DNA from 2 places in the Streptomyces sp. NPDC005423 genome. Region 2 is predicted to be linked to the other one. Evidence: riboswitches for the same ligand, from Rfam matches in the RefSeq annotation. Region 2 holds a riboswitch; the other holds the start of a gene.
The links. Region 2 has a riboswitch for thiamine pyrophosphate ahead of thiO (glycine oxidase ThiO). Riboswitches for the same ligand answer to the same signal wherever they lie in the genome.

Region 1 (4,205 bases), on a different contig from region 2:
TGGTGACCGGTACCGACGCGACCAGACCGATCGACCCCACCAGCGTGCGTACGACCTCCTCGGCGACCAGTTCGCTGTTGGCGACCGTCCCCACGCTGCTCTGCGCGATGGAGAACAGCAGCAGCAACGGCAGCGCCGCGCCCGCGTACGCGAGGACGAGCGTGTTGACGACGGAGGCGATGTGGTCGCGGCCGATCCGGATGCCCGCCCGGTACAGCCCGCGCCAGCCCATCGACGGATTGGCGTCGTGCAGTTCCCAGACCGCCGACGTCTGCGTCACCGTCACGTCGTCCAGCACACCGAGCGAACCGATGATGACGCCGGCGAGCAGCAGACCACTCATGTCGATCGACGGATAGAGGCCATGGATCAGGCCGGTGTTGTCGTCCGTGTTGCCCGTGAGTGCCGCCCAGCCGATGAACAGCGAGCCCAGAACGCCGATCAGGATCAGCGACATGAGTGTGCCGAGCACCGCCACCGACGTACGGGCCGACAGGCCGTGACACATGTAGAGGGCGATGAGCATGATCGCGCTCGCGCCCACCACCGCCACGATCAGCGGATTCGAGCCGTGCAGGATCGCGGGCAGGATGAAGAACGTCAGCACCATGAAGCTGACGGCCAGCGCGACCAGCGCCATGACGCCCCGCAGTCGGCCCACCACCACGACGGCCAGCGCGAAGATCCCGGCGAGCAGCGCCATCGGGAACTGACGGTTCACATCACTGACCGAGTACTGCAGGTTTTTGGGCGCGGTGGGCTCATAGGCGACCACGACCTTTTCGCCCTGGTGCAACTGCCGTGACTGGTCCGGCTGCACGATCTCCGTGAACGTACGGCCCTTGTCCTTGCCGGTGTCCACCCGGACGGTCGCCTTCTTGCAGGTGCCGCCCCCCTCCTCGCCCGACGAACCGTCGGCGGTGGAGGAGTCGTCGGTCGACGAACTCCCCGACGCGTTCACCGACTTGCAGCTCACCCTCACGACCTTGCTGACCGTCGCCTGGTGCGTCTGTCGGTCGAAGCCGACCCCGGTGCGCTGGTGCGGCGGGGCACCGCCCGGCCACAGCACTACAAGCCCGACGACGACCGCCGCGGCGAAGGGGATCAGGATCGCGGCGATGACCTTGCGCAGTTGGCGCGAGACGGGAGCGGCCGGCCCATGACTGTGGGAATGGCCGTGACCGCCACCGCTCCCGGAACCGCGTCTGCCGCCCGAGTCGTGCCCACCTCCGGCGACGGCTTCGCGATGCTCAGCCTGTCCATGGCCTTCGCCCTCTCCGGCGCCGTGTGCATGAGGTGGCCCGGGTGACGGGTACGGGGGCTGCTGGGTCGCGGTCACCGCCCGATCATCGCAAGAACGGCGGAGGCGCACTGTTCACCGCGCCACACATGACGCTAGCGTGGAGCCACCTTTGCACACGCGGGAGCTCGGAGCACCGGGCTGAGAGGGCGCTGACCTCCGTGTCTGCGATGTTTCACGTGAAACGTCAGCTGTATCGAGTGATGTTTCACAGGAAACACCGGCGGACCGAAATCGCTGCGTCGACCGCTGAACCTGTTACCGGGTAATGCCGGCGTAGGGAGTAGGTCTCATGACCCACAAGGACGCACGCACGCCTGCCGTCACGCAGCACGCGACGGACGGCTCGCCGACCGGCTCGTCTGCCAGGGAGGCCGGGAGGCCCATCGGCTGGCACAAGGCGTACCTCGGGGGTGCGCGCCCCGATCTGCGGGTGCCGGTCCGTCAGGTCCATCTCACCAACGGGAAATCCGTCACGCTGTACGACACCTCCGGCCCGTACACCGATCCGCTCGTCGACACCGACGTCCGCCGAGGGCTGGTACCGCTGCGGGAGAACTGGATCATCGCTCGCGGCGACACCGAGGAGTACGCGGGACGGCCGGTCCGGCCCGAGGACGACGGCATCAAGCACACCTCGCCACGCGGCGGTCTGCGCAACCTCGACGCGGTGTTCCCCGGACGGCCGAGGCAGCCGCGCCGGGGTCGTGACGGGACGGCGGTCACCCAACTCGCCTACGCACGGCGGGGCGAGATCACGGCCGAGATGGACTTCGTGGCCCTACGGGAGAACGTTCCGGCCAAGGTGGTCCGGGCGGAGATCGCGGCCGGACGGGCGGTGCTGCCGGCCAACGTGAACCATCCGGAGAGCGAGCCGATGATCATCGGCAAGCGGTTCCTGGTGAAGGTCAACGCCAACATCGGCAATTCGGCGGTCACTTCATCCATCGAGGAGGAGGTGGAGAAGATGACGTGGGCCACCCGCTGGGGCGCCGACACGGTCATGGACCTGTCTACGGGCCGCAACATCCACACCACCCGCGAGTGGGTGCTGCGCAACTCCCCCGTCCCCATCGGCACGGTGCCGCTCTACCAGGCCCTGGAAAAGGTCGACGGCAGGGCCGAGGAACTGACCTGGGAGATCTACAAGGACACGGTCGTCGAGCAGGCCGAACAGGGCGTCGACTACATGACCGTCCACGCGGGCGTGCGGCTGCCGTACGTGCCGCTGACGGCGAACCGCAAGACGGGCATCGTCTCGCGGGGCGGATCGATCATGGCGGCCTGGTGCCTGGCCCACCACAAGGAGTCGTTCCTCTACGAGAACTTCGAGGAACTCTGCGAGATCCTCGCCGCCTACGACGTCACGTACTCGCTCGGCGACGGTCTGCGGCCCGGCTCGATCGCGGACGCCAACGACGCTGCCCAGTTCGCGGAGTTGAGGACGCTCGGGGAACTCAACACGGTCGCGAAGCGTTTCAACGTACAGACCATGATCGAGGGCCCGGGCCACGTCCCGATGCACAAGATCAAGGAGAACATCGACCTCCAGCAGGAGATCTGTGATGAAGCTCCGTTCTATACGCTCGGCCCGCTGACCACGGACGTTGCGCCGGCGTACGACCACATCACCTCCGGCATAGGTGCCGCCATGATCGCCTGGTGGGGCACGGCCATGCTCTGCTATGTGACGCCCAAGGAGCACCTGGGCCTGCCTGATCGCGACGACGTCAAGACCGGCGTCATCACCTACAAGATCGCCGCCCATGCGGCCGACCTCGCCAAAGGGCATCCCGGTGCGCAGGACTGGGACGACGCGCTGTCCGACGCCCGCTTCGAGTTCCGCTGGGAGGACCAGTTCAACCTGGCCCTCGATCCGGACACGGCACGGGCGTTCCACGACGAGACGCTGCCGGCCGAGCCCGCCAAGACGGCCCACTTCTGCTCGATGTGCGGGCCGAAGTTCTGCTCCATGAGGATCAGCCAGAGCATCACGGAGCAGTTCGGCGGCACGGCGGAGGCGGGGGCGTCACCCGAGGAGATCGCCGCGGGCATGCTCCAGAAGTCGAAGGAGTTCGCGGCCGGCGGGAGCAAGGTGTATCTGCCGGTGGTCGACTGACCGTCGGGCCTAGCGCCGCTCAGCGAGCCGGTACGGAGGCCGGGTCTTCGGCTTGCGCTCCCCGAAGGCGGGGGCGCAAGCCGAGGGGTTACTCCGGCTGGTGTTCCGGCCCCCCGAAGTCCGGGCTGGAGAAGTCCGGGCTGGAGAAACTCGGGCGATGGCCCGGGGCGGAGCCCTCGTCGGGGCTGCTGAAGCCGGGGCGGCCGTAACCCAGGTGCGGGATACGGCTGGGGGCCGGCGAAGGTGTGCGGCGCAGCGCCGCCGTACCCGGGGCGGAGAGCGCCTCCTGTAGAAACGGCAGCATCCCGCGCTCCAACAGGGCTTCGTGCCAGGCATCCCTGGCCAGTGCCACCTCACCGTCCGGCTCGCCGTAGGGCCCGCTCTCCAGCGAGGGCCTGTTGCGCAGGGCGGTGAGGAGGAGTCCGACGGCGGCGACGAGGATCGCGGCGGCGGCCATCGCGCCGAACACCCAGCCGGCGGTGAGCATGGTCTTGGCGAACGCCGGCTCGGGGTCGAGCATCTTGAGGGTGTAGCCGACGAGGAGGAAGATCGCCGCGGCCGTACCGGCGAGGACGGGGGTGAGGACGGCGGCGACCGCGACGGCGCCCGCACCCTCGCCCGCCTCCCCCAGGGTGGTGGCGAGCCCCATCGCGCCGATGACCGGTTCCCCGGAGCCGGTCTCGTCGACGGAGGAAGGGGCGGACGGCGCCGGTCGGCGCAGTTCCTCGCGGACCTTCACGTAGTGCTGGTACTCGGTCGCTGCCGCCGCCGTGATGAGTTCGGTGG
Region 2 (4,205 bases):
TGCCCTTGTCGCGCAGCTGCACGACGTCCACGCCGCCGGCCAGGACCGCGTCCAGGAACTCGGGGAGGTCGCCCTGGCGTCTGCGGGCGTCCGTGCAGAGATAGACCCGGGCGTCGGCGAGCGCCGCACGCGCGGCGTCGGCAGCGTCGGCGGTGTCGGGCATACGTGCATCCCCCTGTGGTCGTGGTGCCTGGCGCGATGGTGCCGTTGCGCCTGGTGCGAGGCGCCGTGGTGCTCGGTACGTGGCGCCGTGGTGCTCGGTACCTGGTGTCCGGTGCCGTGCGGAGGGGTGCGGGCCGCGACCGAGCGTCGCCGCGGCCCGCCGCCCCGGGGAGGGTTCGGATCAGACGGCGAGCGCCTGGGCGCGGCGCTTCACCTCCGTGCCGCGATTCTCGCTCAGCGCCTGCGCGGGGGTGCCGGGCAGGCTCGGGTCGGGGGTGAAGAGCCACTCAAGCATCTCTTCGTCGGAGAAGCCGTCGTCCCTGAGCAGCGTCAAGGTGCCGGTCAGGCCCTTGACGACCTTCTGCTCGGCCCCGTCGATGAAGTCGGCGGGAACGTGCAGCGCGCGGTTCTCACCACGGCGTACGGCGATGAGCTGGCCCTCCTTGACCAGCTGCCGCACCCGTGTCACCTCGACATCGAGCATCTCCGCGATGTCGGGGAGGGTGAGCCAGGCAGGGACGAGAGCATCGATCTTTGCGTCAATCTCGGTCACGTAAACAGCGTGCCATCCCGGACTGACAGTCGGAAGCCGGGCCGGTCCGACCCGGGGGGACAAACCCTCGCGAACTACCGCACGGCGGCCTTCATCGGGCGCGCGGGATCGGCCAGCAGCGCGGCGTCCACCGCGGTGCCCGCCTCGATGAGCCGACGGCCCTGCGCCAGGTCGCGGGGGCGTCCCACCGCGAGCAGGGCGACCAGCCGCTCCCCGCGCAGCCAGCACACCGACCAGGCCGGGTCGGACGGGTCGCCGCGCCACAGGGTCGTGTCGGCGGAGGCGTGGTGGCCGGCGTACTGGACGAAGCGGCCGAACTGCTCGGACCAGAAGTACGGCACCGGGTCGTACACCGCCGGCTCCTCGCCGACGATGTTCGCGGCGACCGTGCGGGGCCCCTGAAGGGCGTTGTCCCAGTGGTGGACGAGCAGGCGCTCGGCGTACCGGCCGGAAGGGAAGGAGACGCAGTCGCCGACCGCGTACACGTCCGGCACCGAGGTGCGCAGCCGTTCGTCGGCGAGGACCTCCCGGTGGGCGCCGAGGGCGATACCGGAGCCGGTCAGCCAGCCCGTGGCGGGCCGCGCCCCGATGCCTACCACGACGGCGTCGGCGGGCACCCGGGAGCCGTCGTCGAGGACGACGGAGCCGGGCTCGACGCGCCGCACGCGCGCGTGCGTGCGCAGCGAGGCGCCGGCGTCCGCGTACCAGGCGGCCATCGGCGCGGCCACCTCGGCGGGCAGCGCGCCCGCGAGCGGCCGGTCGGCGGCCTCCACGACGGTCACCGCGCAGCCCGCCTCGCGCGCGGCCGTGGCGAACTCGGCGCCGATCCAGCCCGCGCCGACGACCACGATGTCGTGCCGGCCGGCGAGCACGGGCCGCAGCCGCTCGGCGTCGTCCAGGGTGCGCAGCAGATGCACCCCGGGGATGCCGTCGGCGCCCGGCAGCCGGATCGGCTCGGCCCCCGTCGCGAGGACCAGCACGTCGTAGGGGACGGCCCCCCGCGGGGTGTCGAGTTCGTGGTCGGCGGTGCGGACGCCCGTCACCTCGCGGCCCAGCCGGAGTCCGATGCCGAGCGCCTCGAAGTCGACGTCGAAGGCGGAGCCCTCGGCCTTCCCGAGGAGTACGGCCTTGGAGAGCGGGGGGCGGTCGTAGGGCTGGTGGGGTTCCGCGCCGATCAGGGTGACGGTGCCGGTGAAGCCCTGGTCGCGCAGGGCGACGGCGGTCTGCACCCCGGCCATGCCCGCGCCGACGACGACCACGCGCCGTCCTGGTGACGTGCCCTGTTCCCGTGTCTGCTCGCTCACCCGGTCACCATAGCCACCTGATGATCCGTCAGTCAGCGGGCGTGTCAGGTGACCTGTTCCACAACGCTGGTCCCGCTGCCCGGCTGCGACTCCCACTCCCAGCGCTCCTCCAGGCGCACCCGGCCGTCGGCGAGCACGGCCACCCGGGAGACGCAGTGCCCGGAGGAGGTGCTCCCGTCCCGCTTCAGCTGTACGTACCGGAAGTCGAGCCGGTCGCCGTCCCGGGTGCCGACCAGATGGCCGCGCTCCACGTCACCGCCCGCGTACTCGGCCCAGATGACGCCGTCCTTCTCGTGGTAGGCGAACCGGGTGCGCGTGCCGACCTGTCCGGGCGCCTGGTCGGCGACCGGGGCGAGGACGAGTCCGTCGAGGGACGGGAGGGAAGACGGGAGAGGAGTCGTAAGGGAAGGGCGCATCGGCCGGAACTCCTGCACCGGGAGCCGGGGCTCCCTTACTGAGAGACGTGACAGCGGATTAGGCTGGCCACCGTAAAGCACTCGCGGGAGCCCGGACGCACCGGGCTGAGAGGGAGGCTGGCGGCCTCCGACCGTACGAACCTGATCCGGGTCATGCCGGCGAAGGGAGGGGCTGGACGCCCATGTCGCCCACACGCACCTCAGACGTCCTCGTGGTCGGGGGCGGGATCATCGGCCTGGTGACGGCCTGGCGGGCCGCGCAACGCGGGCTGGCGACCGCCGTCGTGGACCCCGAGCCGGGCGGCGGGGCCGCCCAGGTCGCCGCCGGGATGCTGGCCCCGGTCACCGAACTGCACCACGGGGAGCAGACCCTGCTGGCGCTGAACCTGGAGTCGGCGCGCCGCTACCCGTCCTTCGTCGCCGAGCTGGCCGAGCTCACCGGCCTCGACCTCGGCTACCGCGCGTGCGGCACGCTGGCCGTCGCGCTCGACGCCGACGACCGCGCCGAACTGCGGGAGCTGCACGCCCTGCAACGGCGTTCGGGCCTGGACTCCGAGTGGCTCACCGGGCGCGACTGCCGGCGTCTGGAGCCGATGCTCGCGCCGGGCGTGCGCGGGGGGCTCAGGGTCGACGGCGACCACCAGGTCGACCCGCGGCGGCTGGCGGCGGCGCTGGTGGCCGCCTGCGAGCACGCCGGGGTCGTCCTCCACCGGGCGTGGGCGGAGCGGCTCACGGTGGGACGGGACCGCGCCACGGGCGTCGTCACCGGTGCGGGCACCGCGCTCACCGCGGACCATGTGGTGCTCGCCGGCGGCAGTCTCAGCGGCCGGCTCAAGGGCGTCCCCGCCGAGGTGCTGCCGCCCGTACGGCCGGTGAAGGGGCAGGTGCTGCGGCTGACGGTGCCCGCGCGGTACGCGCCGTTCCTGAGCCGCACCGTGCGGGCCGTGGTCCGCGGCGGCCAGGTCTATCTGGTGCCGCGCGAGAACGGCGAGCTGGTCGTCGGGGCCACCAGCGAGGAGCTGGGGTGGGACACCACGGTCACCGCCGGGGGCGTCTACGAGCTGCTGCGCGACGCGCACGAGCTGGTCCCCGGGATCACCGAACTGCCGCTCACCGAGACCCGGGCGGGACTGCGCCCCGGCTCCCCCGACAACGCGCCGCTGCTCGGCCCCACCGAACTGCCGGGACTCCTGCTGGCCACCGGGCACCACCGCAACGGTGTGCTGCTCACACCGGTCACCGGGGACGCCCTCGCCCACGCGCTCACCACCGGTGAACTCCCGGACGGGGCCCGCCCGTTCACCCCGAAGCGTTTCTCTCTCCTGGAGCAGCCCGCATGAACATCTCCGTCAACGGGGAGCCCCGGGAGATCGCTTCCGGCACGCCCCTCGACACCCTGGTGCGGTCGCTCGCCCCGGCCCCCTCCGGAGTGGCCGCCGCCCTCAACGAGACCGTCGTCCCGCGCGCGCAGTGGCCCTCCACGTCGCTTGCCGAGGGGGACCGCGTCGAGGTCCTCACCGCCGTCCAGGGAGGCTGACCCATGGCCGACGACCCCTTCGTCCTCGCCGGTACGACCCTCACGTCCCGGCTGATCATGGGCACCGGCGGGGCACCCAGCCTCGACGTCCTGGAGCGCGCCCTGGTGGCCTCCGGGACCGAGCTGACCACGGTGGCGATGCGCCGCGTGGACGCCTCGGTGCACGGCTCGGTGCTCTCCGTCCTGGACCGGCTCGGCATCCGGGTGCTGCCGAACACGGCGGGCTGTTTCAC

Region 1: linked by a shared signal. The riboswitch ahead of thiC (phosphomethylpyrimidine synthase ThiC) and the one ahead of thiO (glycine oxidase ThiO) in region 2 are both predicted to bind thiamine pyrophosphate.

What each region holds. Positions count from the first base shown of each region.
Region 1 is NZ_JBEXET010000001.1:650,849-655,053, forward strand. It holds gene ABZT12_RS03070 (YibE/F family protein) at 1-1,339, opposite strand, end outside; TPP riboswitch at 1,411-1,600, shown strand; gene thiC (phosphomethylpyrimidine synthase ThiC) at 1,593-3,419, shown strand; gene ABZT12_RS03080 (hypothetical protein) at 3,508-4,205, opposite strand, start outside.
Region 2 is NZ_JBEXET010000014.1:44,352-48,556, reverse strand. It holds gene thiE (thiamine phosphate synthase) at 1-163, opposite strand, end outside; gene ABZT12_RS17215 (Rv2175c family DNA-binding protein) at 344-715, opposite strand; gene ABZT12_RS17210 (FAD-dependent oxidoreductase) at 790-2,019, opposite strand; gene ABZT12_RS17205 (hypothetical protein) at 2,064-2,435, opposite strand; TPP riboswitch at 2,509-2,620, shown strand; gene thiO (glycine oxidase ThiO) at 2,618-3,775, shown strand; gene thiS (sulfur carrier protein ThiS) at 3,772-3,972, shown strand; gene ABZT12_RS17190 (thiazole synthase) at 3,976-4,205, shown strand, end outside.